DNA from 4 places in the Mesorhizobium sp. M0019 genome. Region 1 is predicted to be linked to each of the others. Evidence: predicted binding sites of a transcription regulator. Region 1 holds the regulator's gene; each other region holds the start of a gene.

Region 1 (7,879 bases):
TCGAGGCGGACGCCGCGCTGCCCGGCCTGAAGGTGACAGCATTGACCCGCGTCACCGGCAAGACCGGCGTTGAGATGGAGGCTCTGAGTGCCGTCTCGGTCGCTTGCCTGACCATCTACGACATGGCCAAGGCGGTCGACCGCGCCATGGTCATCTCCGGCATCAGGCTGGTTGAAAAGACCGGCGGCAAATCCGGCGACTACAAGATCACCGGAGACGGGGCCACCGAGGCAGGCCGCTAATGGCGCTGGTCCCAGTTGCCGAGGCGCTCGAGCGCCTGCTGGACGGCGCAGCAGCGCTGCCGGGCGAACGCGTCGCACTGCTGGATGCCGCCGACCGCGTGCTGGCGGAGCCGGTTGTGGCGCTCCGCACCCAGCCGCCGTTCAACGCCTCCGCCATGGACGGCTATGCCGTGCGGGCGGCCGATATCGCGTCCGTACCGGCAAGGCTTTCGGTGGTCGGCATGGCGCCGGCCGGACGCGGCTTTGCCGGAACGGTGCAGCAGCGGCAGGCCGTGCGCATCTTTACCGGCGCGCCGCTTCCCGAAGGCGCCGACACTATCGTCATCCAGGAGAACGTCCGCGATCTCGGTGGCGGCAGCGTCGAAGTGACGGAACCGACGGTGCAGGGGCGCAACATCCGCCGCCTCGGGCTCGATTTCGCCAAGGGCGATGTCCTGCTGCCCAAAGGCCGCCTGCTCGACCCGGCGGCCTTGTCGCTGGCGGCATCGGCCAATCACCCCGAGGTGCGCGTGGTCAAACGGCCGCTGGTCGCCATCATCGCCACCGGCGACGAATTGCTGCCGCCGGGCAGCGATCTTGGCCCCGACCAGATCATCTCCTCCAACGCCTATGGTGTCGCCGCTGCCGCACAGTCGGTCGGTGCGCGCGCGCTCGACCTTGGCATCGCGCCGGACCGCAGGGAGGCGATCGCTGCGCTGGTTGAAAAGGCCGTGAAGGCTGGCGCGAACGTCATCGTCACGCTGGGCGGTGCCTCGGTCGGTGACCACGACTTCGTCCATGACGTGCTGACCGGGCAAGGCATGACGCTCGATTTCTGGAAGATCGCCATGCGGCCGGGCAAGCCACTGATGTTCGGGCGGCTGGGAGACATTCGCTGCATCGGCCTGCCCGGCAATCCGGTGGCAAGCCTGGTCTGCACTCAGCTCTTCCTGAAGCCGCTGCTGGCGCGGCTCGGCGGCCGCGCCTTTCAGCAGGATATACGTCGGGCACGGCTCGGTGCTGCCATGCCGGCCAACGATCTCAGGCAAGATTATGTGCGGGCTGTTGTCATAGATGACGCCGGTACGCTCGTGGCGACGCCGTTCGGCATCCAGGACTCCTCGATGCTGAAAATGCTGGCCGATGCCAACGGGCTGATCGTTCGCGCGCCGTTCGCACCTGCTGCAGCGGCGGGCTCCCCCTGCGACGTGCTGATGTTACGCTGAACCTGCCTCACTCCGAGATCAAGGTCCGGGTCAGCGGATGGTCTGGATCGGCCAAACCGTCGATGATGTTGAAATGATGCCGGTCAGGCTCGACCACCGAGCTGGTCGCGGTACCCAGGCCGATCCAGATGTTGGCCAGCAACGCGCTCTGACGCAGGAATTCGGCGCGCTCGCCGCCGCCGGCCCAGCAGGTCAGGCGGGCCTTGTCCATCGGGCGCAGCAGCACCGGGCTTTCGGCCTGCGCCTCGGCCTCATCGATCGCGATCGTCTCGTTCATGCCGGTGCGCATGATGGGGCGCAAATCATGCACCCCCGAGATCGACACCACGTGACGAACGCGCCGGACCACTTCGGGCGCCAGCGGCGTCGTCGCCGTAACCATCCGGCTAACAAGATGGCCGCCGGCCGAGTGTCCGGTCAGCATCAGCGGCCCTGGGACCATCGCCGCCGCCTTGCCGATCGCCGCGCCGACTTCCTTGACGATGCCGCCAATGCGTATCTGCGGACAGAGCGTGTAGGACGGCATCGCCACCGCATAGCCGCGATCAACAGGGCCAGTGGCAAGATGCGACCAGAAATTTTTGTCGAATTCCATCCAGTAGCCGCCATGAACGAACACCACGAGTCCCTTGGGCTTGATGGCCGGCAGGAAAAGATCGAGCCGGTTGCGTGGGTTGTCGCCATAGGCCATGTCGAGCCGCGCCCTGCCCTCGGTCGAAAGCACGTCGCGGAAAACCCGCGCGGGCTCGATCCAGGCCGCCGGCCAGCGATCGCTGCCGGCTATGTTGGCGCCGTTGGCATAGGCGTTGTCCCAATCGGCAATGTGACGTTCGAACACCCTGCGCCCTCCCTGGCATATGGCCTTGCAACGTAGCCGTGAGCATCGCGCGGCGCATCGTCGCCAGCCTCACGATTCCAGCTCTCGCATCAATCTCAAGTGACAGCTGCTTTGATGGCGAAGCGCGCATCCTTCCACGCACGGGTGCGCAGGATGTCCTCAAGCACTTTGACGGCCTGCCAGACATCGGCATAGCCGACATAGAGCGGGGTGAAGCCGAAGCGCATGGTCGATGGCGCGCGAAAATCGCCGATCACGCCACGTTCGATCAGCGCGCGCATGACCTGGTAGCCATGCTCATGCATGAATGAAATCTGGCTGCCGCGTTTTTCCCCATCGCGCGTGCTTTCGAGCGTGAGCCCGTAAGTGCCGCACTTTGCCTCGACAAGCTCGATGAACAGATCCGCCAGCGCGATGCTCTTCTTGCGCACCGCCGTCATGTCGACATCGTTCCAGATGTCGAGCGCGCCCTTCAGCGTGCGCATCGACAGGACCGGCTGCGTGCCGCACAGAAACCGGCGGATGCCGGTGCCGGCCGCATAGCCTGGCTCGAAGGCGAAGGGCCGTGCATGGCCCCACCAGCCGGTGAGCGGCTGCTGGATGTCGGAAAGATGCCGCTCAGCCGCATAGATGAAGGCAGGCGCGCCCGGGCCGCCATTCAGATATTTGTAGGTGCAGCCAACGGCAAAATCGGCGTTTGCCTTGTCGAGCTCGACTGGCATCGCGCCGGCGGTGTGGCAGAGATCCCAGACGATCATCGCCCCGGCTTCCTGAGCCCTGCGCGTCAGCGCCGGCATGTCGCGCAGTTCGCCCGACTTGTAGTTGACGTGGTTGACCAGCACCACGGCGGTGCGTTCGTCGATCAGCTCTTCGATGGTCGGCGCGTCGACCCCCGAGAGGCGCAGCAGCGTATCTTTTCGCGTCGAAACCACACCCTCAGCCATGTAGAGGTCCGTCGGAAAACTATCGCCCTCGGCGACGATGACCTGCCGCTCCGGTCGCATGGCCATGGCGGCGTGCAGCAGCTTGTAGATGTTGACCGATGTCGTGTCGCAGACCACCGTCTGGCCGGCCGCGGCACCGATCAGGCGCCCGAGCTGGTCGCCAAGTTCAAGCGGCATGTTGAACCAGCCGGCCGTGTTCCATGCGCGGATGAGATCATGCGACCATTCTTCGGTCGCGGCCTTGTGGAGTTCATCGAAAGCGGCACGTGAAGCAGCTCCTAGCGAATTGCCGTCGAGATAGATCACTCCTTGCGGCAACACAAAGCGGTCGCGCATCGCGCGCAGCGGATCCGCGGCATCCATCGCCTTTATGGCCACGAGATCGGGAATTCCTGTCATGATTTGTCTGCTCCCCCAAGATCCAACGCAAGGCCGGACACGCGTCGACTGTTCTTCCATTACCTGGTTGCGCGCAGCAAGGCTCCAGCGGCGAGAAGCAGCCTGACCAGGCGATGGAAACCGGGACTTAACCCGAGGTTGGCGTTTTGAGTTCGTTTCGTTCACGGTGCATTGACCAAACCGCACAGTCGATACGGTTCAATTCCGTGCCTTTTACCAACCGACGGCCGATGCCAGTGCCGCCTTCTAGGAGGCCAGAAGGGCGCAAACGAAAGCAGAATCAAGGCGATGAGGCTCGCGGCGATGAAAATGCGGTACGCCGGTAGGGGACGTCGTTTGTTTCCCGAGCCTTAACGCATTCATTAAACTTTAAACAGTTGCGGAACACAACTGGAACAGATAGTGTTTGTTCTGGGTTTGTTTTTCTGATTCTGTTGGGGGTCGCTATGCTGACACGCAAACAACACGAACTGCTTATGTTCATCCACGAAAGGTTGAAGGAAAGCGGTATCCCGCCTTCCTTCGACGAGATGAAGGAAGCGCTCGACCTGGCTTCCAAATCCGGAATCCACCGGCTGATTACGGCGCTGGAGGAGCGCGGCTTCATTCGCCGTTTGCCCAACCGGGCCCGTGCGCTGGAGGTGCTGCGCCTGCCTGACTCGATCGCCCCCGGCCTCAATGCGGCACGCAAGTTCTCGCCGAGTGTCATCCAGGGCAGTCTTGGGCAAGGCGGTCCTCGGCAAGGCAAGCCGACATCGTCGCGCGTGCCCGCAGCCGGAAATGACGACGATGTCGTCGCCGCCGTTTCGATCCCGGTGATGGGCCGCATCGCCGCCGGTGTGCCGATCGACGCCATCCAGCACCAGACGCATTCGATTTCGGTGCCGCCGGATATGATCATGGGCGGCGAGCATTATGCGCTCGAGGTCAAAGGCGACTCGATGATCGAGGCCGGCATTTTCGACGGCGACACGGTGATCATCCGCAATGCCGATACGGCGAGCCCCGGTGAGATCGTGGTGGCACTGGTCGACGAGGAGGAAGCGACGCTGAAGCGGTTCCGCCGCAAGGGCGCCTCGATCGCCCTGGAAGCCGCCAATCCAGCCTACGAGACGCGCATCTTCGGACCAGACAGGGTCAAGGTGCAGGGCAAGCTCGTTGGGCTGATCCGCCGCTACTGAGTTGCGCCCTTGGCGCCGGCTTTTGGATTGTCGGCCCTGCGGTATGGGGGCAGGCCGCGCGTCGCGCGTGAAAATTTCCGCTGCACGTGCCAGGGCCGGTATGATTTTTCGACCGCGAAACGGATTTCGGCGCGCGTTGCCGCTTGTGGATCGAAGTAGACGGCGGCACTTCCCGCGCGCGCCAGTTGCCGTTTGGTGACGACGAGGACCAGCCGGTCGTAGTAGCAGGGGTTATGGGCGGTGGCGTCGTCGATGACGATCAAGCTGGCAAAGGCGCAGGCTGGCCGCGCAGTATCGCGGTCCTTGGCTTGCGCGATGATCGCGCCGGATGGATGCCTGGCAAGGCAGAGGCCGTCCGTGCAAATGAACGGCATGCCCGGCGGTAGGTCGGCCGGATCGGCAATGTCGAATTGCGGGTCGTTCTTTCCAGGTGTTTCCGGCGCGACGATAGCCTCTGATGTGAGCGCGCGTTTCCAGTTGTCGATGGTGAACTCATTCGGGCGTGCCCGGTTGACCGCGAGTTCACCGCTGCCGATCGGCAGCGCGACCAGCCGTGCGTCCTCCGAGACCAATACGTCGGGTATGCGTGTCTGCGTTGTCGTCAGCAAGCCGGCGAGCGCAAAAGGAAGTGCCGCCAGCCGCAACCAGGTCGTCGCCATGCTGGCAATGACGAGGGCGATCGTCACCAGAAGGACGGATCTCAGCGAAATCAGCCCGACCGCATCGATCGGCGAGCGCTCCGAGATCCACCCGGACAGGGCGATCATCGCCGTCAGCCCCTTGCCCATGACATAGAGGAAAGGGCCATCCGCGCCGAACGGCATCGCCAGCGCACTGAGCACGGCGAAAGGCATGACGACCAGTGAGACGATGGGCATGATGGCCAGATTGGCGAACAGGCTGAGCGGCGCCACGCGCTGGAAATGCCATATGGCGAAAAGCGCCGTGGCGCTCCCTGCAATGATCGAGGTCATCGCCAGACCGCACATGCCCAGCAGGACCTTTCGAGTGGCAAAGCGTAGCGGCGACCGCCGCGGCGGCGGCGTGGTGGCCCTGCCGGCGCGGTAATCGGACCAGCCTGCATAGGCGCCGACAAGGGCCGCCGTCGCGGCGAAGGACATCTGGAAACTCGGACCGACCACCTCGTGCGGCGACACCAGGATGACCGCGATGGCCGAGATCGCCAGGTTGCGCATGGTGAGCGCGGCCCGGTCGAACAGCACGGCGATAAGCATCACCGCCAGCATGATGAAGCTGCGTTCGGCCGCCACGACAATGCCGGAAAAGACGAGGTAGGCCGCAATCGAAAAAAGCGCGGCGGCCGCGGCATATTTCTTGACCGGCCGTCGCGATGAGAAATCGGGAAACAGCGCAAAGGCACCCCGTAGCAGCGCCATGATGGTGCCGGCGACCAACGCCATATGCAGCCCCGAGATGGAGATGATGTGGTAGATGCCGGTGCGCCGCATCGCTTCGTTGATCTCCTCGGGAATGCCGGCGCGCACGCCAACGATCAGCGCAGCAGCAATCTCGCCCTCGGCGCCGCCGATGCGGCTGCGGATATGGTCGGCGATGGATTCGCGCGCGTCTTCGATCGCGGAAGAAAGCTGCGCGGCAAGCGGCATGCTGCCCGACGACACGACTTTCGGATTGCCGAGAAAAAAGCCGCTGCCGCCGATACCGGCGAAATAGCTGTCGAAGGAGAAATCATAGCTGTCGGGCCGCACCGGGCCGGTCGGCGGCAGCAGCCGCACATAGCCGGTGATCTCGGAACCGGCGGTCAGCGCAGCCGGTATCTTCATCGCCGAAACGCGGACCCGTTCCGGCATGTAGCGCAGTGTCGGCCTGGCGGTTGAGATCACATCGATTGTCAGCCTGATGCGGCCGCTCGCCATGGGCTCGTACGATACGACGCGACCCGTCAGCCGCGTCGAGATTTCGGAACCGAGCATATGCGTTCCGACACGCCATGTCTCGAACTTGGCGGCAAGTACGCCAAGCGCGCAGAGCAGCGCCACCATGAAGCACAGGCGCGTCCTGGGCCATGACCGCGAGACGACGGCACAAAGGGCCGCGAGGAGCGCGATTGCGATCGGCTGTGGAAAGGCCGGCTCCACCGACAGCCCGAAATATACGACCACCCCGCATGCGAGGAACACCGGCACCAGCAGGAAGGCGATGCCGCGGTCGAGTTCCAGGCCGGCTGCCGAGGTTACGCTGTTGCGGATACGGGACGGTGACGGGAGGCGGAAACGCCTGGGCAGGCGTACGATGGGCTCGCCCGCGGGCACGAGAACCGTTGCTGGGTCGCTGGCCGGCAGCGACGGAGCATCGAAGCGCGGAGCGGGTAGCAATGCCGGTGCCGGCAGGACAGGCGGGGGAGCAGCAAACAGCAAGCGTTCGCTGACGCCGTTGACCGCGTCCTCGCCCTCGCCCGCACCTCGGCCTCGCACAGCCATCGGGTCTGCCCCTTGCGCCCTCGACCTCCTATGCTACATGAACGCGCAACGCGCGAAAGTCCGCAAACCCACTTCCTTCGCCCGCCTGAGAGTTCCATGCCCGATAAGGTCGTCACCCGTTTTGCCCCCTCGCCCACCGGCTATCTGCACATTGGCGGCGCGCGCACGGCGCTGTTCAACTGGCTGTACGCCAAGCATACGGGCGGCACGATGCTGCTGCGTATAGAGGATACCGACCGTGAGCGGTCGACGGATGCGGCGACGGCAGCCATTCTCGACGGACTTTCCTGGCTCGGACTCACCTGGGACGGCGCGCCTGTCTCGCAGTTCGAGCGCGCGCCGCGCCATCGCGAGGTGGCCGAGGAGCTCGTTCGTATGGGCAAGGCCTATTATTGTCATGCGACGCCTGCCGAGCTAGAGGCAATGCGCGAGAGCGCACGGGCCAAGGGGCTGCCTCCCCGCTATGATGGACGCTGGCGCGACCGCGACCCGTCGGAGGCGCCGCCCGGCGCCAAGGGGGCGATCCGCATCAAGGCGCCGACAGACGGCGAGACGGTGGTGCATGACCGCGTCCAGGGCGACGTGCGCTTTCCCAACAAGGATCTCGACGA
Region 2 (7,879 bases), on a different contig from region 1:
ACCGTTCCGGCAGTGCCGGTTGGCACCCTTTCTCGCCGATCTCGACGAGGAGCAGGCAGACGCCGAGATCGACCGGCCGGCGCTGCTCAAAGCGTTTCGCGCCTATCTGCAGGCTAACGATCTGGAGGCCGACTGGGAAAGCGTCAGCCGCGCCGAAAACGCCATGCTGGTCAACGCACTGTCGATGATGGCGCCCTACGGGCCGGCCGAGAAACAGGCGCTGCTCGAAGCGGCCGATCTGAAGACACGCGCCGAGACCCTGATCGCCATCACCGAAATGGCGCTGGCGCGCGACAATGAGGATTTCGGTTCGAGTTTGCAGTAGGTTCTTGCCTTCTCCCCTTGTGGGAGAAGGTGGATCGACGCGCAGCGCCGAGACGGTTGAGGGGTACTGGACGGAGTGCCGTCGGTGCCAAGCTGGAACACCCCTCATCGGACCGAGCTTTCGCTCGGCCACCTTCTCCCACAACAAGGGGAGAAGGAAGTTCGCGCTCGAAACCTTAACCCGATTGCCCTGTGGAAGGACAAACCAAATGGCGGATGGACGTGACGGGAACAGGACTGTCGACCCCAAGCTGCTGGAACTCTTGGCCTGCCCGCTGACCAAGGGGCCGCTTGCCTGGGATCCGGAGCGCGGCGAGCTTATCTCGCGGGTGGCAAAGCTTGCCTATCCGGTGCGGGACGGCATTCCGATCATGCTGCCATCGGAAGCGCGTGTCATCACCATAGATGATGCCATGCCACCGCCGCCGCGCCTGGGTGGAACGCCCTGAGTGCTGCGGTTCAGAGCCGCTCCGTCGCGATCTTTCGCGCCTCTATTGAAAATTGCGCCCTTTGGGCATGACCTTCTCTGCCTTTCCCAATAGTTCCGTTTGCGCGATGCTGCCAGGCTGAGCCTCGTCTGCACTGCTCGACAGTCTGTCCGCAGGCCTTGCCTGCTCGAGCAGCACCGACAGCCACGGCGTCAGATCCTCGACCTTCTCGGCGACGATATGGATGACGTCCGATTCCGATTGCAGCTTGCCGGTGACGCGGATGAGACGCGCGCCCATGACGATGGGGCGGAAGCGGTCAAAAGTCCTTTCCCAGAAAATGATGTTGGCGACCGCATTCTCGTCTTCCAGCGTCAGGAAAATCGCCTTGCCATTGCCCGGCCGCTGCCGCACCAGCACGAGGCCGGCGACCGAAACGCGCCGGCCGTCCCGCACCTGGCCGAGCCGCACATTGGGCGTGACGCCGGAACGATCCAGCCTTTGACGCAGGAAGGCGACCGGGTGCGCCTTCAGCGACAGGCCAAGCGAGCGGTAGTCGTGGACGACGTGCTCGCCGAGCGGCATTGTCGGGAGCCTGGTTGCAGGCTCCAGATCGCGCAAGCGGATCGCCGGCTGGTCGAACAGCGGCAGCTTTTCGGCGGCACTCTTGCCGTCGAGCTCGCGGACCGCCCATAGAGCGTCGCGACGGTTCAATCCAAGCGACCGGAAAGCGTCGGCCTGCGCCAGTTTTTCGATCTCGTCGACGTTGAGGCCCGAGCGCAGCCAGACGTCGCGTACGGATGCATAGCCGGCGCCGCGCCTCGACACAAACGCTTCCATGCGCTCCTTCGACAGGCCCTTGACCTGGCGAAAGCCGAGCCGGACGGCATGGCTGGTCCGGATGACGCCGCGCATCTGGGCATGGCGGTCAAGGATACGATCCGGATCGAAAGGCGATTTCTCCAAGGCGCAATCCCAGCCGGAAAAATTGACGTCGACCTCGCGGATCTCGACGCCGTGGTCATGCGCGTCGCGGACAAGCTGGGCCGGCTGGTAAAACCCCATCGGCTGGGAATTCAGGATCGCGGCGCAGAACACGTCGGGATAGAAGGTCTTGAACCAGCAGGAGGCATAGACCAGCAGGGCGAAGGAGGCGGCGTGGCTCTCGGGAAAGCCGTATTCGCCAAAACCCTCGATCTGCTTGAAGCAGCGCTCGGCGAAGTCTTTTTCGTAGCCCTTGGCGACCATGCCGTCGACCATTCTCTTGCGGTAATTGCCGATCGTGCCGGTGCGCTTGAATGTCGCCATGGCGCGGCGCAGTTCATCGGCCTCGCCCGGCCTGAAGCCGCCAGCAACGATGGCGATCTTCATCGCCTGCTCCTGGAACAGCGGCACGCCCAGCGTCCTGCCGAGTATTTTTTCCAGTTCCGGCTTGGGATATTCGGGTTTTTCCTTGCCTTGCCGGCGGCGCAGATAAGGGTGGACCATGTCGCCTTGGATCGGGCCGGGCCGCACGATCGCCACCTCGATGACGAGGTCGTAAAAGCTTTTCGGCCGCAGCCGCGGCAGCATCGACATCTGCGCGCGCGATTCGATCTGGAAGACGCCGATCGTGTCGGCACGGCAGATCATGTCGTAGACATGCTTGTCCTCGGCAGGCAGAGTGGCCAGCACATAGGGCAGGCCGTACTCGTCCCGCGCCTGCGGATAATGATCCTGGAGCAGGGTGAAGGCGCGCTGCAGGCAGGTCAGCATGCCGAGCGCCAGCACGTCCACTTTAAGGATTTTCACCGCGTCGAGATCGTCCTTGTCCCACTCGACCATCTTGCGCTCGTCCATCGCCGTCTTGACGATGGGCACGATCTCGTCGAGCCGGTCCCGGGTGATGACGAAACCGCCGACATGCTGCGACAAATGACGGGGAAAGCCCATGATCTCGTTGGCGCATTCGATCACATGCCTTGTCGATGGATCGGTCCGATCGAGGCCGCCGGCCTTTGTCTCCTTTTCGCCGAGCTCCGAGGTCGACCAGCCCCAGATCGAACTGGACAGCGCGCCCCGGACGTCGTCCGACAGGCCCATCGCCTTGGCCACTTCGCGCATCGCCGAGCGGCCCCGGTAGCTGACGACGGCGGCGGCCAGCGCGGTGCGCTTGGTGCTGTATTTGGAATAGATGTACTGGATGACCTCCTCGCGCTTTTCATGCTCGAAATCGACGTCGATGTCGGGCGGCTCGTTTCTTTCCTCGGAAATGAAGCGCTCGAAAAGCGTTTCGATCTTGTCCGGGCCAACTTCGGTGATGCCAATGCAGAAGCAGACGATCGAGTTGGCGGCAGAGCCGCGCCCCTGGCAGAGAATGTTCTGGCTGTGGGCGAATTTGACGATGTCGTGGACAGTCAGGAAATAGCGCGCGTAGTTCAGGCGCTCGATCAGAGCGAGCTCCTCCTCGATGCGCTGCGTCACAAAAGCGGGCACGCCCGAGGGGTAGCGGATGGCGGCTCCCTCCTTGGCCAGCCTTTCCAGTTCGGCCTGCGGCCCAAGACCCGATTCCGTCGGCTCGTCGGGATAGTTGTATTGCAGGTCACTGAGCGAGAAGGTCAGCTCGCCGGCAAAACGCAGCGTTTCCGCCAGCGCTTGCGGATGCCTGCGGAAAAGCCGTGCCATCTCCAGCGGCGGCTTTAAGTGACGCTCGGCATTGGCCGCCAGCTCCAGCCCCACCTCGGCGACAGGCACATTGAGGCGGATCGCCGTCAGCACGTCCTGCAGCGGGCGCCGTTCCGACGTATGGTAGAGAACATCGTTGGTCGCCATCAACGGGATGCCGGCCAGCTCCGCCATCGCCGCCGCCTGCTCGATACGGAAGCGGTCGTTGCCGCGGTAATCCGGCGAAACCGCAAGCCGCAGGTTTTCACCGAAACGATCCCTGAGCCGGCTAAGGAGTGCGTGGCTGGTTTCCGCGTCCGCCGACACATCCGGCAGTATGGCGAGCGACAGGAGATCGCCCCATTCGAGAAGATCGCTCTGTTTGAGGAGCGTCGCCCCTTTTTCGTTCTCGTCACGCAGATTGGCCTGCGTCAGCATGCGGCAGAGATGACCCCAACCCTTGCGATCCTGCGGGTAGGCGAGGATGTCCGGCGTGCCGTCGCAAAAAACCAGGCGGCAGCCGGGATGATAGGAAACACCCTCCACCTTGGCCTGCTGCCAGGCGCGCACCACGCCCGCCACCGTGTTGCGGTCGGCGAGACCGATCGCCGAAAACCCCAGGAATTTTGCCGCGACCACCAGCTCCTCCGGTTTCGAGGCACCGCGCAGAAACGAGAAGTTCGACTGGATGCCGAATTCGGCATAGGGGTTGGCCGTCAGCGCATTCATGCGAAGATCCCATGCATGAACCAGCGCGGCGAGGGCTGCGAGGCGCCGTAAAGGCCCTGGCGATAGAGCCAGTAACGGCGGCCGTCGGCATCCTCGATGCGGAAATAATCCCGGGTCGGGGCATCTTCTCGTCCCGCCGCCCCTCGCCACCATTCCGGCGCGATGCGCTCCGGCCCTTCGGCGCGCGCGACCCGATAGAGCGCGCGCCGCCAGCGGAAGTTCAAAGGCGGGCCTTCCGGCATTTCGGTGGCCGGCACCTCGATCGGCTCGGGCGAACGGAAAAGCCGGATCGGCCGTTCCGGCTGGAAGACGGTCGTGGGAGCGTCCTTCGCCTTGTCCGGCTGCTTCGGCGGCGAGCTTCTCTGCGGCGCCTCCGTGAAGGGAAGGGTGGCGACGGCGCGCTCCGGCAAATGGCTCTCGACGGCGACCGGCTTCAAGACCGCGCCTTCGCCGAACCGGGCGCGAATGCGGTCGGCAAAAAGCGCGATATCGGCACCGTCGTCGCTCGTCTCGCCGGCAAGGTCGGCCTGCTGCATGTCGAAGGCGGCGGCGGTCAGCACCGAAAGGCGCACGAGATCGAAGCCATAGCCGGCGTCGATATCCTGTTCGAGCGCGGCAAGCCTTTCGTGGAACAATTTCTGGATCAGCCGCGGCTCGCGCAGAGGCCGCGAGGTGCCGACGGCGATGCGGCTGACGCCGCCATCGACGCGGAAAAGCAGCAGCGCCAGCCGCCTTGCGCCCTCGCCGCGACGCTCGAGGTCGCTCTTCAAGGTGGTCGCCAGCATGCCGGTCAGCCGCTCGATGTCCTCGGTCAGCATGATCGGCTCGGCAAGGTGACGCTCGACCGAAAGCGGTGCCACCGGCAGGCGCGGCGACACGGCCTCCTCGAGGCGGCCAAGCGCCTGGTCGAGGCGCAAGAGCAGCGATGCGCCGAAGCGGCGGGCCAGCGGCGCGCGCGGTGCCGCCATGACGGCGCCCGCCGTGCGCAGGCCGACGCTTTCGAGGCTGGCGCGTACCTCCGGGTCGATGCGCAGCGCCGCCAGCGGCAAGGGCGCGAGAAGCGCTTCCTCCTCACCATCGGGCACGATGCGGTCGCCAGCAAACCGCGCCGCCGCCCAGGCAGCACCAGGCGTGGCGGCAAGCCCGGCGCGGACATCGAAGCCCTGATGGAAAAAACGCGACAGGATATCGTCCAGCATCGAGCGTTCGCCGCCGAAAAGATGGGTGCAGCCGGTGACGTCGAGATAGAGGCCGTCGGTCCCGTCAAGCGCCACCAGCGGGGTATAGCGGTCGCACCAGTCGGCGAGGCCTTCGAGCAGGCGCCGGTCGGCCTCCGGATCGGCCTCCACGATGTCGATCGAGGGATGCATGGCGCGTGCGTCGGCTATGCCCATGCCGCGCTTCAGATTAAGCGCCTCGGCCCGTTCGTCGAGGGCGGCGATGCGCTGGGTGTTCCCTTGGCGATGGCTGATCACCAGCGGCAGGTGATCCGACGGCCGGGAACGCCAGGACCGCCCCAGACGCTGCCGCAGGATCCTCTCGGCGGCGAGATGCGGAAACCACAAGGATAGGATTCTTTGGCCGTTCTGGGGTCCATTCCTGAGACCTTCCTTGCTCGCCCCGTCTTTCTTCGAATATGCGTTCATCGGGGTTCCACTCCAGTGTGAATTTTCCGGGCAAGGCCGTGCGGCTCTTGCCGATGGCGACGGTGAAGGCGGGCCGGCCGATCGAGCCGGCGAGCGGCCCGGCAAGCGTCTTACGCGTTGCCGCCGGTGCCGCCGACAGGATGAGGCGGACGGGCGCTGCCGTCGGTTCGGGCTCGCCGGCCTGGCGCAGCAGGAACAGCGGCCGGCCCGCACTCTGCGCGCGGGCGTGCAGCCGCCGCGTCGCGGTGAGGTCAAGCCGCTGCGGGCTGCCGCGGATTTCGAGGATGACGGCGGCCAGCGCCGTCATCCGGGCAGCCTCCTCGGCGATCCACAGCGCATCGAGCAGCCTTGGCGCCTCGGAAAACAGCAATTGCTCCGGCTCGATGCCGAAGAAGGCGTGAAGCCCCCTGGCATAGGGAAAGCCGGCCTCGCGGAAAACCTCTGATGTGCCGATCCACAGCACCGGCAATCGCAGCCCCTGGCTGAGGATCAGGCTGACGAGCGACAAGGCAAAACCGGCAACGGCCCCGGCATCGCGGGTCGCGGCGCCATGAAACTCGCTCAACGCCGCCTTCGGCAGGCCGCCGCTCAGCGCAGCATCGAGGCGCTCGGCGCCGGTGCGCAAAAACGCATCGGGCGGCGCCACGGCGAGGCCGCGCCGGACAATGGTCAGATTCCGAGCGGGTGTCGGATGCCGAGAGGGTGTCAGACTCTGACGAGGAACATCCGCGTCAAACGACGAACTGGCCGGCGCCTCCAGGCGCTCGGGCAAGGTCCCTTCGATCTTCGCGATCTGGCGGCGCAGGGCAAAAACAGTCTCCCGCGCCACGGCGCTTGTCGCCATGACGGTCAGCTTCCACTCACAATTGTTCCTGCTATGTTCCCTAGGATTCCAGAGGCCGCCCGAAGAGTCAAGCGGAGTCATGGGGAATTTATTCCTGTAGTGGGGGCATGACACGGGCACTCCAGCCCGACCATTTGCCGAGTCCGGCCTGAAAGCCTATATGCCGGGATCAAAGGACAAAGCATGGCTCGCATCTACCAAACACGCATCTGGCACGACCAGCTTTCGCCAACGATGGAGGAAATCGAGCTCCTGGCGCTGGAGGCCTATGCCCATCTGCCGGAGGACTTTCGCAAGCTGACCGGCGAGATCGTCATTCAGATCGCCGAATTCCCGACCGACGAGATCATGGACGACCTTTCGCTGGAAACGCCCTTCGACCTGCTCGGCCTGTTCGAGGGGCGCGGCATCGCCGAGCGCTGGAATCCGCAGACCGGCGAGGGGCCGAACCGCATCACGCTCTATCGTCGCGCCATCCTCGACTACTGGGCCGAGAACGAGGAAACGCTGGGCGACATCGTCACCCATGTGCTGATCCACGAGATCGGCCACCATTTCGGCCTGTCGGACGACGATATGGAGAAGATCGAAGAGGCAGCGGAGTAGGATGTGCTGATATTCAGGTGATGCCGGCCTGCGAACGGCGGCTTCCCGCACTTCCGGTGTTAACGTCCCCAAAAGTACGCTCCGCTCCGGTTCTCGGAAACCACCCAGTCTGGTCGCTTCGCGCCCGTCTTCGACTCCGGCGCGGCCTGACCTGAATCTCAACACACCCTGCTTCGGCGCTTTTGCAAAGCCTACCAATCGCTGAGCTTGGTGTCGGGGCCGTATTCCTGGCCCTCGATGTCCTTCACCACGGCCTGGCCGCAGCGCATGGTCTTGGCCTCCTTGTCATAGGCATAGGTCGGCGAGCCGAACAGGTGCCAGCCCTTGTTCAGCGCCGCCGTCACCTTGTGGCAGAAGCTGGCATCGTCCGGGCCGGACAGAAAGCGGTAGAGTTTCATTCTTCAATCCTGTCGTCAGTTACGTTAGTCATGCGCGAACAGCGGCGGCCTTCGCCAGCAGTTTTTCGGCCTGCGCCAGATGCAGCCGCTCGACCATCTTGCCGTTCAGCGCAACTACCGCCCTACCGGTATTTTCGGCGAACGCGAAGGCATCCTTGACCGCGCGCGCCTCGGCTATTGCTTCGGGCGACGGTGCAAACGCGCGGTTCGCGGCTTCGATCTGAGCTGGATGGATCAGCGACTTGCCGTCAAAACCCATGG
Region 3 (7,879 bases), on a different contig from region 1:
CTGGGCAAGGCCGGGCACGATGCGGATGTCGCGGCGCTGGCCGGGGATGCGGGCAGCGCCGGCGAGAATAGCGCCGATCGGCGCCGGCACGCTGACATAGGGCGCCTCCAGCCAGCCCTGGCGCGAACCGGCCATGCCGCAAATGATGACCGGCAGCGCCTCGGCTGCGCCCAGGGCACCCAGATGCCCTTCAAGAATGGACGAAAATCCTTTAGCCTGGGCGGTGATCAGCCCGTCATCGCCGCGCCGCTCGGCGAGAACCTTGCCGGCGCCGTCGAGCAGCCAGACCCTCATACGGGTGGTGCCCCAGTCGACGGCCGCGACGGAAGCTGCCTTGCTCGATGAGATCACAGGAACCCCCCATCGACGATCAGCATCTGCGCGGTCAGCATGCGTGAGGCATCCGACGCCAGGAACAGCACGGTGCCGACAATGTCTTCCGGCTGCATCACCTCTTTGATGCACTGTTTGGCGACATGAGCGGCGAGCGCTTCTTCGGTGACCCAGAGCTTTCTCTGCCGCTCGGTGATCACCCAGCCGGGCGCGATCGCGTTGACACGGATGCCGTCGACGCCGAGCTTGCCGGCAAGACCCTTGGTGAGACCGACGATGCCGGCCTTGGCGGCGGTGTAGGCCGGCATATCGGGATGGTTGATGAGAAACGACGTCGAGGTGAAGTTGATGATCGAGCCGCCGCCGGCCCGCTTCATGCCCGGCGCCACCGCCTGTGCGCTGAAGAAATGCGGGCGCAGGTTGATGGCATGGTTGTTGTCCCAGAACTCCACCGTGACGTCTTCGACGGCATGACGGTCATCCTGCGCGGCATTGTTGACCAGCACGGTCACGTTGCCATGCGCCTCGGCGGCTTTGGCGATTGATACCCGCAATGCCTCGATGTCGCGTATGTCGGTCTTGAGATAGAACGGCCGCCGGCCGAGCTCCTTGTCTAACCGATCGGCCAGCGCCAGGCTCGGACGGTCGGCGATATCGATGAAGGCGACCTTTGCCCCCTGGCGGACAAAACCTTCGGTCAAGGCAGCACCAATGCCGGAGCCGCCGCCGGTGATCAGCACCGAAGCGCCTTCGAGGTCGGCAAAGCGTGCCGATGGCATCATGAAATTCTCTCCCGGTCCAATGATCTCGGTCGGCCGGCGCGCATCCTATCCAGCCGTGTCGGGCGGGCAAGGGCGAAAGAGTGGATTGTCAGGACTTATGTCCGACAAAAGGCCGCACGGGCCGCCGATCGATCAGCTGCCCAGCCGGACGCGGTACAATTCAACGGCGGCTCCACTGGTCCCGGCAACCGGCTCAAGCCATTCCGGCACGCTGCCGCGCATCAACCCGGCAAGAAAACCTGCCGGCGCCTTGGCGGCGAGGAGCTTGCTTTCGGCGCTGCCGGGGCACAGCGCGACGAGGCCGACGTGATGATCCGCCACGACCGTCCTGGCATCGGCATTGGACCCAAGGAAGGCATCGAGCGCCAGCAGGTTGCCGGCGACGTTGCGATGGTAGGGCCCGGCGAAGACGTGATGTCCGGAATAGGCCAGGATAGGCGATCCGAGATTGGAAATTGCCAGCACGGTGGTGCCGGGCAGGCGGCCGAGTGCCGCAAAGGAGGCCATGCGCTGGCAAGCGACATCGGTGCCGTCGCCATTATCCGCCGTGGTGTTGCTGTCCTCGAAGGCGACCGAGGTTGCCGCGGCAGCCCCAGTCCAGACCGCATTCACCGAAACCAGCCAGACGGCAGCCATGCGCAGCGCCACACCGCGCGACGCGCTGGCCTCGGCCCGTTGACGCCATTTGGCAATCCAGGCGGCAAGCGGGATGACAGCGAAGGCGATCGAGAATGTCGAACCGCGCACCTGCCAAGCGCTGACGATGAAGGCCACGGCAAGCAGCGCGCCGACAAGGCTGTCCTGCCGCCGCCAGCCGCCACGGCCAAGGCGAAGCGCCATCAGCACGAGCGCGATGAGCGGCGTGGCATAGCGCGCCACCACCCCGGCCGGATCTTCAGCGAGCAGCTTGAACAGCGATTGCGCCTCGTCGATGTGATCAAGCCATAGCTCCTTGAGGCGCGGATCGAGGTTGGCATAGGGCGCTGCCAGGCATTGTGGGAACAAAAAGACGATTGCAGCGGCCAATAGAAGGGCAAGCAGGCCAAGCGAGGCGATACGCCATTGGCGCGTGCGGCCGGCGGGCTCGATCGACGCTATCGCCGCAAAGCCGGTTCCGGCGATCGCCGCGACGACGAACTGCACGGTCGAGAAGGCGTCGCATTGCGCCTGACCCCAGGCGGACGGCGCAATGGTGGCGACAAAGACGAGAGCGGATACGCCGGCAAAGCCGAGGCCGAAATCCCTGGCAATCGACCTCTCGCCATTGGCGCCGACGGCGAACAGCATGGCAACAGAGGCGCCGATGGTGGCAAGATAAGGCGCGGTCTCCATGCCGACGGCCAGCATCAATCCGGCGCACAGGCCGGAGAGCAATGCCGCCGGCCTGCGCATTGGCGCTTCAAGCAACAGGCTCAGGCTGGCCATGCTCAGCATCAGCTGGACATTGTGGTGATCGAGCGCGCCAGGCGAAAAAATGCCGAGGAAATGCAGTGCGGCGGCGCCGACGATGACAGCCGGCAGCACGGCGCCGTCACCGGCAAAGCTGCGCGCGGCGCGAGCCGTGAAAAATGCGGTCAGGCAGAAGAGCAGCGCCGGCCACAGCACTTGCGCAACATTCTCGGCAAAGGCCGCGCTGCCCGTCAGGGCCGATACGGCGATGATGATGGCGGCGATCGGCGCATCGACCAGCCGCGACCAATGCATGACGAAACCGCCTTCCAGGCCCATCCTGTACTGGTGCAGATCGAACCAGCCCTGGCTGGCCAGCATGTCGCGAACTTCGACAAGGCGCAGCAGATTGTCGTTGTCGCCGCCGGCATTGGTCAATTCCGGGAAGCCGGCAAGGGCATTGACGGCAAGTGCCAGCAACGTGGCAAGCAGCGCCAGCGCGATATCGGACCTCCAAATGGAGGCGCCATCGTCGGCTGTGCTCATATCAGGACCTTTGGAAGGAATAGGGTGCGGTTTAAACCTAGCCTTAACAGCTTCAATAAATAGTAAAGCCGCCCGAGCGAGGCCGGCGCTTGAGCGGTCAGGGGCCTCACAGGGCATCTGGAGACGAAAATGCCACAAGAAGTGCGCCATGAGCCGAGCATCGCCGTGCTCCTGCCTTGCTACAATGAGGAGCTGACGATCGGCGAAGTGGTGCGGCGCTTTCGCGAAACGCTGCCTGCCGCCGCGATCTATGTCTACGACAACAATTCGCGCGATCTGACGGCGCTCCGAGCCCGCGCCGCCGGCGCCATCGTGGTGCGCGAGCCGCGCCAGGGCAAAGGCAATGTCGTACGCCGCATGTTCGCCGACATCGAGGCTGACATCTACCTGATGGCCGACGGCGACGGCACCTATGCGCCGGAGGACGCGCCGCAACTGATCAACACGCTGCTGACCGAGCGCTCCGACATGGTGGTGGGCACCAGGCGCGGCGTCGCCAACGACGCCGGCAGGACAGGCCACGCCTTCGGCAACCGCATCTTCAACAGCCTCTACAAACGTTTGTTCGGCTCGGACTTTACCGATATCTTCTCGGGTTACCGCGCCTTCACCAGGCGCTTCGTCAAGAGTTTTCCCGCCGTTTCCGGCGGTTTCGAGATCGAGACCGAAATGTCGGTGCACGCCTCGCAGCTCAAATTGCCGGTCAGCGAGATCGGACTCGACTATGGCCGCCGGCCGGAAGGCTCCTCGTCGAAGCTATCGACCTTTCGCGACGGCGCGAAGATCCTGTGGATGTTCGCCATGCTGATGAAGGAGACGCAGCCGCTGCGTTTCTTCGGCGCTTTTTCGGTGTTCTTCCTGGCATCAAGCCTGTTTCTGATGGCGCCGGTGCTGATCGAGTTCGCCGAAACCGGGCTTGTGCCGCGCATGCCGACCTGGGTTCTGTCGGTCGGGCTGCTGCTGCTGTCGATGCTGGCGGCGGTGACCGGGGTGATCCTCGATTCGGTGTCGCGCGGCCGCGCCGAGCAGAAGCGCATCTTCTATCTGTCGATGCCTTCCGGTCGCGTCGAGCGCGAACGTGCAAGCGCGCTCGCGACTTTGAAGGCCGGACCGCGCAAGACGCCGCGGGCGGCCTAGAGCCTAAATGGGACGCCTCGCCCGCTTCATTGTCGCCGGCGGCATCGGCTTCGTCGCCGACGCGGGTGCGCTTTGGCTGGTGCTGGCGACAACGCCGCTTGGGCCCTTGGCGGCCCGCATCATCTCGATCGGTTTTGCCCTGTCCGTCACCTGGCTGATCAACCGCCATCTGACCTTCTCGCCTTCCAGCCGCGGCGTCGCGCAAGAGGGCGCACGCTATGGCGGCGTCGGCATTGCCACCAGCCTCGTCAATTATCTCGTCTATTGCGCCATGCTGTTCGCGCTGCCGATGGTGTCGCCGCTCATAGCCCTTGCGGTCGCCTCGCTGGTCGCCATGGCGCTGTCCTTCCTCGGCTATTCCAAGCTGGTCTTCGACCGCTGAAGGCACATCGCGTTGGGATCTGCGCCAAGCGAAGCGCAGCCTCATCATGACCTTGGCCGATTGGCAGAGGCCGCCGATTTCCTTATATCGCTGTCGTCGATGCATCGGCCCGAAAAATCGGAATCGATTTTCGGAAAGCACGATGCATGGATTCAAAAAATGTTGGAGCGTACTTTGTGCGTCCAAGTGGATCGCTCCAAGTGCGCCGGAGAGCTGCCATGCCCCTGAAAGTCGCCGTCCAGATGGACCACATCTCCAGCGTGTCGGTAGCCGGCGACACGTCGTTTGCGCTGTCGCTGGAAGCGCAGCGGCGCGGCCACCGGCTGTTCCACTACACGCCCGACCGGCTGTCGCTGCGCGACGGCAAGGTGTTTGCCCGTATCGAGGCGATGCAGGTTCGCGACGAGAAGGGCAATCATTATTCGCTGGGCGAAGAAGTCCGCACCGATCTTTCGGAGATGGACGTCATCCTTTTGCGGCAGGATCCGCCCTTCGACATGAACTACATCACCACCACGCATATTCTCGAGCGCATCCATCCGAAGACCCTGGTGGTCAACGACCCGGCCTGGGTGCGCAACAGCCCGGAAAAGATCTTCGTCACCGAATTTTCCGACCTGATGCCGGCGACGCTGATCACCAAGGATCCGCTCGAGGTCGCCGCCTTCCGCAAGGAGTTCGGCGACATCATCGTCAAGCCGCTCTATGGCAATGGCGGCGCCGGCATCTTCCACCTGCACGAGGCCGACCGCAATCTCGCCTCGCTGCTCGAAATGTTCGGCCAGATGTTCCGCGAACCCTACATCGTGCAACGCTATCTGAAAGAGGTGCGGGCCGGGGACAAGCGCATCATCCTGATCGACGGCGAGCCGGTCGGCGCCATCAACCGGGTACCGGCCGAGCATGATTCGCGCTCCAACATGCATGTCGGCGGCCGCGCTGAAAAAACCGAGCTGACGGTGCGCGAACGCGAGATCTGTGCCCGCATCGGCCCCGCGCTGAAGGAGCGCGGCTTCATCCTTGTCGGCATCGACGTGATCGGCGACTACATGACCGAGATCAACGTGACCTCACCGACCGGCATACGCGAAGTGCAGCGCTTCGGCGGCGCCGACATCGCCAGCCTGTTCTGGGATGCCGTGGAGGAGAAGCGCAACTAGCCTCGCTTCGCGAGCGGCCGCGTTGCAAACCATTGCCGCCGTTGCGCTCAGCTGTTCCCCAAATGTTCTTGCCTTCGCCGGAAATCTGTGGTTGTCTCGGGTGACGCCGTTCGCGGCATGATCGCAAAGGCTTGGGGCAAAAGCCTGCATCCGGGGTGAAGACATGGTGGCGCGGGTTCGCACGGTTGCTTTCCAGGGCATCGAGGCCGTGCCGGTCGACGTGCAGGTGATGATCGCGCCGGGCAAGGTCAACATGCACATCGTCGGGCTGGCCGACAAGGCCGTAGCCGAAAGCCGCGAGCGGGTGCAGGCAGCACTTCATGCATCCGGCCTGTCGATGCCGTCGAAGAAGGTCACCGTCAATCTGGCGCCCGCCGACCTGCCCAAGGAAGGCAGCCACTACGATTTGCCGATCGCGCTCGGGCTGATGGCGGCGCTCGGCGCCATTCCGGGCGACATGCTGGCCGGCTATGTCGTGCTTGGCGAATTGTCGCTCGACGGCACCATCGCCGCGGTGGCTGGCGCGCTGCCGGCGGCAATCGGTGCCAATGCCGAAGGCAAGGGCTTGATCTGCCCGTTCGCCTTCGGGCCGGAAGCGGCCTGGGCCGGCAAGGATTTCGACATATTGGCGCCGCGCAGCCTGATCGCCATCGCCAATCATTTTCGCGGCACGCAGGTTCTGTCGCGGCCGGAAGCCGGCATCCATGCCTCGGCGCGCGACCTGCCCGACCTTGCCGACATCAAGGGCCAGGAGACCGCCAAGCGGGCGCTGGAGGTGGCGGCGGCCGGCGGCCACAATCTTCTGATGGTCGGACCGCCGGGGTCGGGAAAGTCGATGCTGGCGCAGCGGCTGCCGTCGATCCTGCCGCCGCTGGCGCCCAGGGAATTGCTCGAAGTCTCGATGATCGCCTCGGTGGCCGGCGAACTCGGCGAAGGAAAACTCACCGACCGGCGGCCGTTCCGCGCGCCACATCATTCGGCCTCGATGGCGGCGATGGTCGGCGGCGGTCTGCGCGTGCGGCCGGGCGAGGCCTCGCTTGCCCATCACGGCGTGCTGTTCCTCGACGAGTTCCCCGAATTCTCGCCGCAGGCGCTCGATGCACTGCGCCAGCCGCTCGAGACCGGCGACTGCATGATCGCGCGCGCCAATCATCGCGTCACCTATCCGGCGCGTATCCAACTGGTCGCGGCGATGAACCCGTGCCGTTGCGGCATGGCCGGCGAGCCGGGCTATCGCTGTCTACGCGGCGATCGCTGCCGCACCGACTACCAGGCGCGCATTTCCGGCCCGCTGCTCGATCGCATCGATCTCAGGATCGAGGTGCCGGCGGTCTCGGCCAGCGATCTGATCCGGCCGGACCGGGCGGAGAAAAGTGCCGCCGTCGCACTACGTGTTGCCCGCGCCCGTACGATCCAGCGCGAGCGCTTCGAGCGGCTCGGCGCGACCGCCACCACCAACGCCCATTGCTCGCCGTCAGTCATCGAGGAGATCGCCATGCCCGATGCCGCCGGCCTGTCTCTGCTCAGGGACGCCAGCGAAAAGCTTGGCTTTTCCGCGCGGGCCTATCACCGCGTCCTGAAGGTGGCGCGGACCCTGGCCGATCTCGAGGCCAGCGAGACGGTCGGCCGCATCCATCTGGCCGAAGCGATTTCCTACCGCATGAGCTCGGAACGGATGGCACAAGCGGCGTAGCGTTTTTCCCTCCCCCTCGAGGGGAGGGTGGCCGCGAAGCGGCCGGTTGGGGTCGCCGGTGAGACGCTCGGCCTGTCGCATTTCGAAACCGGCCGAGGTGCGGAGCGTTGCGATGCTCCTCCTAGGGCGCACCGTCAGAATTGGGTTGGCGCACTGCATTGGCGACCCCACCCGGCCCTTCGGGCCACCCTCCCCTCAAGGGGGAGGGGGACGCCGGCGCTTACCCTTGGCCTGCGTGCATCGTGCTTTCGGTTCAGCCGTTATCCCGCGCCTTCAGCTCCAGCCGCCGCGCGTGCAGCACTGGCTCGGTGTAGCCGTTGGGTTGCACGCGGCCTTTGAAGACCAGGTCGCAGGCGGCGAGGAAGGCGATGGACTTGTCGAAATCCGGCGCCATCGGCCGGTAGAGCGGATCGCCTTGGTTCTGGCGGTCGACGATCGCCGCCATGCGTTTCATCGT
Region 4 (7,879 bases), on a different contig from region 1:
ATCGGCGATCCCGACGCATTTGTCGGCCGTTTCAGCATGTTGATCCGCCTGGCCACCGTCGATATCGGCGCCTGGGTGCTGCCGCTCGTCGGCCTCGCCCTGGTCGCGCCACGCGCCGGCATCGGCAGCCGCTTCGTCCATTATGTCGTGGCCAGCAATTGGGCCTCGGCGATCATCGCCTGGATGATGCTGCCATCGGCGTTGATCCGGCTTTTCCTGACGTCGGCCAACGAAGTCTCCGGACTCGTGTCGCTGCTGTTGTTCGCGCTGTCGATGGTCTTGACCTGGCGGATGACCAACGTTGCGATCGGCAGGGGTGCGGCCGCCGGCAGCGCCGTTTTTGCCGGCATGTTCGTGGCGTCGCTGATCGTCCTGTTCGGCCTGCAGGCGCTGCTCGGGATCAGCGTTCCGGATCAGCCAGGCGTTGGATAATCGACGCCGACGAGAAACAGCCCGTCGGGCGGCGCCACCTGACAGCAGGCCGCACGGTCGCGCGCCTCAAGCGCCGCCTTGAGGTCGGCAACAGTCCAGCCGCCTTCGCCGACACGTTTGAGCGAGCCGACCATCGAGCGCACCTGGTTGTGAAGGAAGGACCGCGCCGAAGCGCGGACTTCGATGAAATCGCCGGTGCGGCTGACATCCAGCCGGTCGAGCGTGCGGACGGGGCTGGTGGCTTGGCACTGGGTCGAGCGGAAGGTGGTGAAATCATGCCGGCCAAGCAGCACCTTTGCCGCTTCGTGCATGGCACCGGCATCGAGCTGCTTCGGTACCCACCAGATCTTGCCCTTGTCGAGCGCCGCCGGCGCGCGCCGATTGACGATGCGGTAGACGTAGTGGCGGCCGATTGCCGAGAAACGCGCATCGAAGCCATCCGGCACGACGGCGGCCTTCAGGATGGCGATGCGCACCTTGGCCGCCTGCAGATGCGCGTTGACGGCGTCGCGCACCTTGTCGCCGGGCCATGCCTTGATCAGATCGACATGCGCCACCTGAGCGGTCGCATGGACGCCGGCATCGGTGCGGCCGGCGGCGCGCAGCGAAACCTGCTCACCACAGAACTTCTCGATCGCCTGCTCGATCGCCTGCTGCACCGAAGGCTGGTTGGCCTGGCGCTGCCAGCCGGCGAAGAGACTGCCGTCATATTCGATGTCGAGGCGAAAACGCGGCATTCCCGGATCGAGGCGAAATCAGGCGGCGAGGGCTGAGCCGAAGGCCGAGGCGTAGACCAGCCTGCCGGTCTCCGGCGCCTCGCCCCAGGCAAGCGCCTGCAAAGCCTCGCTTTGGTAGTCGCTGTCGAATTTCGCGGCACGGGCGCGGCTGTAGCCGAAACGCCCATAATAGGCCGGATCGCCGAGCACCACGGCGAGCGTCTCGCCGGCAGCTTTCAGGCGGATATGCGCCTCGCGGACCAGCGCACCGCCGATGCCGGTGCCGTGGAACGACGGCTCGACCGCTAGAGGCGCCAGCGCCACCGCCGGGAAACTCTTGCCGCCATTCTGCACGAAGAGCCGTGAAAACAGGATATGGCCGACCACTTGCCCGTCTTCGTCCGCCACCAGTTCGACGACGGCATCACCGCCGGTGACCAGCGCGTCGACCAGTCCGGCCTCCGTCTGCTGGCCGAACGCGTGTTCTTCGACAAGGCGGATCGCCTCGCGGTCCCGCGGCGTCGCCGCGCGTATGGACATCATGCTCATGACAATTTCATTCCTTTTTCGAGCTTGGCCCCGCGCAGAAACTCCTGCGCGGCAATGGGCCTTGCGCCCGCACGTTGAACTTCGACCAGCCTGATCGCGCCTGACCCGCAGGCGACCGTCAGACGGTCATCGAGAATTCCTCCCGGTTCGCCGGCGCCTTGCGAGAGCGTCGAGCGAAGCAGTTTCAGCCGTTCCACGCGGCCGCCGATTTCGGCCTCGCACCATGCACCGGGAAAGGGCGACAGGCCGCGAATCTGGTTGTGCACGTCGCCGGCAGGTCGCAGCCAGTCTATGCGAGTCTCCGATTTATCGATTTTCTTGGCGTAGGTCACCCCCACCTCCGCCTGTGTGGTAAATGTCAGCGTATTCCGCTCCAGCCGTTCGAGCGCTTGCACGATCAGCGCAGCACCGAGGACCATCAGCCGGTCGTGCAGATCGCCGGCCGTCATGTCGGGTCCAATGGGACATTTTTCAACCATTGCCACCGGCCCGGTGTCGAGGCCTTCCTCCATCCGCATCACCATAATGCCCGTTTCGGTATCGCCGGCCATGATGGCGCGCTGGATAGGGGCAGCGCCGCGCCAGCGCGGCAACAGCGATGCGTGACCGTTGAGGCAACCGAGCCGCGGCGCCTCGAGAATGGGTTTGGGTAGAAGCAATCCGTAGGCGACGACCACGGCGACGTCGGCGCGCAAGGCGCGGAACGCCTCCTGCTCCGCCTCGCTCTTCAGCGACACCGGCGACCGCACCTCGATGCCAAGCCGCTCCGCCTCGCGCTGCACCGGCGACGGCGTCAGTTCGAGCCCGCGCCGGCCGCCGGCGCGCGGCGGCTGCGTGTAGACGGCCGTCAACCCGTGCCCGGCCCCGGCAATCGCCCGCAGCGTCGGCACGGAGAATTCAGGCGTACCCATGAAGATGACACGCAGGGGCATTTCGTCGACGCCTACCCCACCATCTTGCCCGGCGCCTTGTCCCTGGCGAGCTTCTTGAATTTCTTGACCACCATGTCGCGCTTCAGCTTGGAGATGTGATCGATGAACAGCACGCCGTTGAGGTGGTCGATTTCATGCTGCAGGCAGGTCGCCATCAGCCCCTCGGCCTCGATCTCCTGCAGCTTGCCGTCGCGGTCGAGAAACTTCACCCGCACCGCCGCCGGACGCTCGACCTCGGCATAGTAATCCGGGATCGACAGGCAGCCTTCCTCGTAGACCGAACGCTGGTCGGAGCTTTCGAGGATTTCGGGATTGATGAAGACGTGCGGTGCCGGCGTCTCGTCCTCCTTGGCCAGGTCGATCACCAGCATGCGCAAGGGTTCGCCAACCTGGATCGCCGCGAGGCCGATACCGGGCGCGTCATACATGGTGTCCAGCATGTCGCCGGCCAGTTTGCGCAGATCGCCGTCGACACGCTCGACCGGTTTTGAAACCTGGCGCAGGACGGGATCGGGGAGGATGATAAGCGGCTTGATCGACATGGCGTCTCACCTAAGACCTCGCAGGAAAAGCGTCAACCGGGGCGCCTTCGGGTCGTTCACGTTTTGATCTGTGCCGGCAGACCGAATCATCTATGCTGTCGACATGAACGATCTGGCCACCATCCTGTCCGAACCTGTCGCCCGCCTCGGCGCCACCACGATCACGCTCGGCCAAGCCCTGGGTTTCGGCGCAATGCTGTTCCTCGGCCTGTTCGTGGCGCTCGTCGTTGCGCTCTGGCGATCGGCCAAGGCGCGTGCAGTGGCGGCCGCCGAAGCCGCCGACCACGCCCGCGACGCCGAGGTGCGGATGGCTGGTATCTTGGCAAGCCAGGCGGAAATGCAGGGCCGCATGGGCGCCATCGCCGAAGTGTTCGGGGCGCGCCAGGCGGAACTGACACAGTCGATCGGCCAGCGTCTCGATGCCATGACCGGCCGCCTGGGCCAGACCATGACCGAGCAGACGAGATCGACGCATGAGAGCCTCGCCAAGCTGCAGGAACGGCTGGCGGTCATCGATATCGCGCAAGGCAACATCCAGTCGCTGGCCGGCCAGGTCGTGCAATTGCAGGCGATCCTTTCCAACAAGCAGACGCGCGGCGCCTTCGGCCAGTCGCGCATGGAAGCCATCGTCGCCGACGGATTGCCGCACGGCGCCTATGAATTCCAGGCGACCTTGTCGAATGGCAGCCGGCCCGACTGCCTGGTGAAGATGCCGAACGGCGCACCGTCGCTTGCCATCGACGCAAAGTTTCCGCTCGAGGCGTGGAATGCCATCCGTGCCGCCGAAGGCGCCGACCTGCAGAAGTCCGCTGCACAGGCTTTCCGCCGCGACATCGAGGTGCATGTCCGGGATATTTCCGAAAAATACCTGATCCAGGGCGAGACGCAGGACACCGCCTTCATGTTCGTGCCCTCAGAATCGGTGTTCGCCGAAATCCACGAGAATTTCGAGGCCGTTGTCCAGAAGGCGCATCGATCGCGGATCGTCATCGTCTCGCCATCGCTTTTGATGCTGTCGATCCAGGTCATCCAGGCGATCCTCAAGGATGCCCGCATGCGCGAGCAGGCACACCTGATCCAGGGCGAGGTTATCCGGCTGATGGAAGACGTCTCCCGGCTCGACGAGCGGGTGCGCAAATTGCAGACGCATTTCGGTCAATCGGCCAAGGATATCGAGGACATCCTTGTCTCGACATCGAAGGTGACCAGGCGCGGACAAAAGATCGAGGCGCTGGAGTTTGGCGTGCAGCCGGCGGAGGACACCGCTGGTTCGAATGGCAGCGGAGCAAAAGCGGAAATCAGCCCGCGCGTCGCCGATTCGAAAACCGGGCAGTTGAGGCTAAGGGTCGTCGAAGGCGACGATTGAGAGCTACGCCGGAACCGGAGGCTTCGCCCGGGTCTGGCGCTACTGCTCCTCGATGATGGTTGTGCCTTCGAATTCCGGCAGCCAATGCAGCGCCGAGCGGTGCCAGATCTGCTTTCTCGGCACCAGTTGCTCGCGCTGCCGTGCCGTGCCGACCCTGATACCGTAAACCTTCGGTCCCTCGCCCGCCGACGTGGCGTAGAGATGCGAGCCGCACTCACCGCAAAATGCCTGGGCGCGCTTGGTGCCGCTCGAACCGGTCTTGATGTAGATCTTCGGCGTGCCCTTGGTGATCCTGTAATTGTCCTCGGACGCCGGCACGGTGACGCGAAAGGCCGTTCCGGTTAGCTTCTGACAATCGATGCAGTGACAAATGGTGGTCTTTTCCGGATCGACTTCGGCCTCGTAAGTGATAGCGCCACAATGACACGCGCCGTCGATTTTCATCTTCGTTCCTCCTGGAGCTTTTGCCCGCAATCATAATCGGGACTGCCCGATGGCGCAGCCATTTTCCTCAGGCCGGTTCCCCTCCGGACGCCGCCAAGGTCTTGCTCCGGCGTTCCCAGGTGCCGGTGGTCTGCGGCTTGACGAAGAGCCGCGTCACCTCCGGCATCTCCGCCTTCAGCCGCGTCTCGAGGCGCTCGACACAGGTCTCTATCTCCGGCGCCGACAAATGATCCTCGAACTCGATGCTCAAAGCGGCGACGATCTCCTGCGGACCCATATGCAGCGTCAGCACGCCATTTGCCCGTTGCACCGCCGGGTCCTGCTGGACGATGGCCAGCACCTCTGTTTGCACCTCGGGCGAGGCCGGCTCGCCGAGCAGCAGGCTCTTGCTTTCGCGCGCCAGGAAGATCGCGGTCCCGCCCAGGATGAGCGCGATGCCGATCGACGCGGCGCCGTCGAGCTTCGGCATGTCCAGCAATTCCGCCGCCAATATGCCGGCGAAGGCGACAACGAGGCCGAGAAGTGCCGCGCTGTCCTCGAAGAGTACGGTGTAGACACTCGGATCCTTGCTGAGCTGCACCGCCTCGAGCCAGCCGTGGCTGCCTTTTTGGTGGCGGAACTCCTTCAGCGCCACCAGCCAAGAGGTGCCTTCGAAGAGGAAGGAAAGGCCAAGGACAGCGTAGTTCACCTTGGCGTTGGCAATCGGCTCCGGCGCCATGATGTGCGTCACGCCTTCGTAGAACGATATGCCGGCACCCAGTGCAAAGACGAGGAGCGCAACGATGAAGCTCCAGAAGTACAGCTCGCGGCCATGGCCGAGCGGATGCGTGCGGTCGGCCGGCCGGGCGGCACGGTGCATGCCGTAAAGCAGCAGGCTGCCATTGCCGGTATCGACGAGCGAGTGGACGCCTTCCGAGAGCATTGCCGAGCTGCCCGTGAACAAGGCAGCGGCAAATTTGGTCAGTGCGATCGCAAGATTTCCGGCGAGCGCCGCATAGATCACTTTTTTCGACCCGCCATGCGCCGCCATGGTGTACTGCCTTGGTTGATGCACCGAGATTGGCGGAGCGCCCGCCCACGCTCCACAGCTCTCACAACGCCCGAAGTGCCCAGTTGTTCACAAGGTCAGTTGTTCAAAAGCGCAGCGCGACGGGCTATTCGACGACCTCGTCCGTCCAGACCTTGAAGCCAGCCAGCGCGCCCGGCCCGAAAATGTGGGTCAGCGGCACATCGGCGGCATCGCGCCCGGAGGCGATCAGGATGCGCCCGATGCGCGGCGCGTTATTGCGCGGGTCGAACGCGTGCCAGCGGCCGCCGAGATAGACCTCCATCCAAGCGGCGAAATCCATGTCCGACCACGGCTTTGGCAGGCCGATATCACTGATATAGCCGGTGCAGTAGCGGGTCGGAATGTTCAGGGCGCGGCAGAAGGCAACAGCGAGGTGAGCAAAGTCGCGGCATACACCACTCTGCTCGCGATAGGCCTCGGCGGCGGTGCGCGTCGGCCGTGCATTGAAATAGTTGAAGACGATGTGGTTATGGACGAAGTCGCAGACCGCCTGGACGCGCGGAATGCCGAGCGGGGTGCTGCCGAACAGCCGCCACGCTTCATTCGACAGCACGTCGCTCTCGCAATAACGGCTGGGCAGCAGGAACAGCAGCGTCTCCGATGGCAGATCGCGCACCTCGTGCTGCCACGCCGTCAGCTCGCGCGTCTCGAAGGAGCCGGGGTCGCGGATCACCGCGTCGGTGCCGAACGCAAAGCGCCCGGCCGGCGCAACGAAACGGTTGCACCAATTGCCGAAACTGTCGCGGTAGCTTTCGATCGGCACCGGCGGGTTCGACGTCAGGAAGTCCGGCCGCTCAAGATCGGATGCGCGCGAATAATGGACGTTTAGCATCGCGATCAGCGGTGTTTCCTGCGGGAAGTCGAAGCTCATCTGGCAACCGATGTGGATCCGCATTGTCGTCCTGACCGGCCTGCCTGATCATCAGCCGGCGAAACGCAAGGGCTGATGCTGCAGTGCGAAGAAGACCATGGCACGGACCGCTGCGGTTTACGAGGGAATTAGAAACCGGTTGACAGCCATCGGCCAGGGCGACTGCACGGCAGCGGCCTCTTGCAGTCGAGCGTTTTCTCTTGTTTCACTTCGCCAGACATCAACTGGAGGAACGAATCATGGCTAAGGGTGCGATGAAGGCAGGCAAGGAAGCCCGCAAGCCGAAGAAGGACGCGAAGAAACCCGCTCCGGCGCCGGCCCTGAAGGCACCGCCGGTGAAGGCGATGAAGCTGAAGGACAAGTAGGGCCGCAGCTACCGTTTCGGCTTATTTCGACCGGCCGCAAACGCGGCCGGTATGATTGTTCATTAAGCTCACGCGCATCCCCTATGGATGCGGCGAAGGCAATTTTTGCGCTTTTCAAGAAATCGGCCGGAAGCCATCGAAACGGAGCGTTCCGATGTCGTGGATTTTCCTGTTGTTCGCCGGACTGTTCGAGATCGGCTGGGCGATCGGCCTCAAATACACCGACGGATTCTCGAAGCCGCTGCCGACCGTCCTGACGGTAGCCTCGATGATCGTCAGCCTGACCTTGCTCGGCCTGGCGCTGAAGGCGTTGCCGGTCGGCACCGCTTACGCGGTGTGGACCGGCATCGGCACCGTCGGCACGGCGCTGTTGGGATATGGCTGCTCGGCGAGCCAGCGACGGCGATCAGGCTGGCCTGCATCGCGCTAATCGTCTGCGGCATCATGGGACTGAAGCTCGCGGCTTAGCCGATTCTGACGGACGAGCGCGTTCGGGGCCGCTGCAAGGCGGCCCTGATTCTTGAATTCGGCTGATCAGTGCCGGAAGGCGCTATCGCGCGGAGAAGCCGGGCGGCGTCCTGCCGGTGCGCTGC

The links. Region 1 encodes LexA, which represses DNA repair genes until DNA is damaged. Its sites were predicted from a motif close to TGTTCNNNNTGTGTTCNG; they were not measured.
Region 2: NKK47_RS14085 (ImuA family protein) is a predicted target of LexA. The motif match lies at 6,638-6,655, and genes of this name have one in related genera.
Region 3: NKK47_RS04700 (YifB family Mg chelatase-like AAA ATPase) is a predicted target of LexA. The motif match lies at 5,782-5,799, and genes of this name have one in related genera.
Region 4: NKK47_RS21220 (DNA recombination protein RmuC) is a predicted target of LexA. The motif match lies at 3,225-3,242, and genes of this name have one in related genera.

Annotation. Positions count from the first base shown of each region.
Region 1 is NZ_JAMYVK010000002.1:180,741-188,619, reverse strand. Features, by position in the region: gene moaC (cyclic pyranopterin monophosphate synthase MoaC) at 1-242, shown strand, start outside; gene NKK47_RS03035 (molybdopterin molybdotransferase MoeA) at 242-1,447, shown strand; gene NKK47_RS03030 (hormone-sensitive lipase) at 1,455-2,285, opposite strand; gene kynU (kynureninase) at 2,381-3,628, opposite strand; gene lexA (transcriptional repressor LexA) at 4,075-4,809, shown strand; gene NKK47_RS03015 (ComEC/Rec2 family competence protein) at 4,803-7,268, opposite strand; gene gltX (glutamate--tRNA ligase) at 7,365-7,879, shown strand, end outside.
Region 2 is NZ_JAMYVK010000016.1:42,635-50,513, reverse strand. Features, by position in the region: gene NKK47_RS14105 (LON peptidase substrate-binding domain-containing protein) at 1-325, shown strand, start outside; gene NKK47_RS14100 (Trm112 family protein) at 534-773, shown strand; gene NKK47_RS14095 (error-prone DNA polymerase) at 816-4,124, opposite strand; gene NKK47_RS14090 (DUF6504 family protein) at 4,121-5,599, opposite strand; gene NKK47_RS14085 (ImuA family protein) at 5,532-6,614, opposite strand; gene NKK47_RS14080 (metallopeptidase family protein) at 6,798-7,220, shown strand; gene NKK47_RS14075 (DUF1737 domain-containing protein) at 7,412-7,618, opposite strand; gene NKK47_RS14070 (HpcH/HpaI aldolase/citrate lyase family protein) at 7,647-7,879, opposite strand, start outside.
Region 3 is NZ_JAMYVK010000004.1:44,402-52,280, forward strand. Features, by position in the region: gene NKK47_RS04670 (2-dehydro-3-deoxygalactonokinase) at 1-348, opposite strand, end outside; gene NKK47_RS04675 (SDR family NAD(P)-dependent oxidoreductase) at 348-1,115, opposite strand; gene NKK47_RS04680 (GtrA family protein) at 1,248-3,050, opposite strand; gene NKK47_RS04685 (glycosyltransferase) at 3,180-4,187, shown strand; gene NKK47_RS04690 (GtrA family protein) at 4,195-4,569, shown strand; gene gshB (glutathione synthase) at 4,788-5,729, shown strand; gene NKK47_RS04700 (YifB family Mg chelatase-like AAA ATPase) at 5,893-7,422, shown strand; gene NKK47_RS04705 (malate synthase G) at 7,676-7,879, opposite strand, start outside.
Region 4 is NZ_JAMYVK010000030.1:32,517-40,395, forward strand. Features, by position in the region: gene NKK47_RS21195 (transporter) at 1-432, shown strand, start outside; gene truA (tRNA pseudouridine(38-40) synthase TruA) at 414-1,169, opposite strand; gene NKK47_RS21205 (GNAT family N-acetyltransferase) at 1,188-1,697, opposite strand; gene fmt (methionyl-tRNA formyltransferase) at 1,694-2,623, opposite strand; gene def (peptide deformylase) at 2,641-3,171, opposite strand; gene NKK47_RS21220 (DNA recombination protein RmuC) at 3,275-4,537, shown strand; gene NKK47_RS21225 (GFA family protein) at 4,577-4,981, opposite strand; gene NKK47_RS21230 (cation diffusion facilitator family transporter) at 5,049-6,011, opposite strand; gene NKK47_RS21235 (transglutaminase-like domain-containing protein) at 6,136-6,945, opposite strand; gene NKK47_RS21240 (hypothetical protein) at 7,161-7,286, shown strand; partial or broken gene sugE (quaternary ammonium compound efflux SMR transporter SugE) at 7,441-7,754, shown strand; gene NKK47_RS21250 (DUF6481 family protein) at 7,837-7,879, opposite strand, start outside.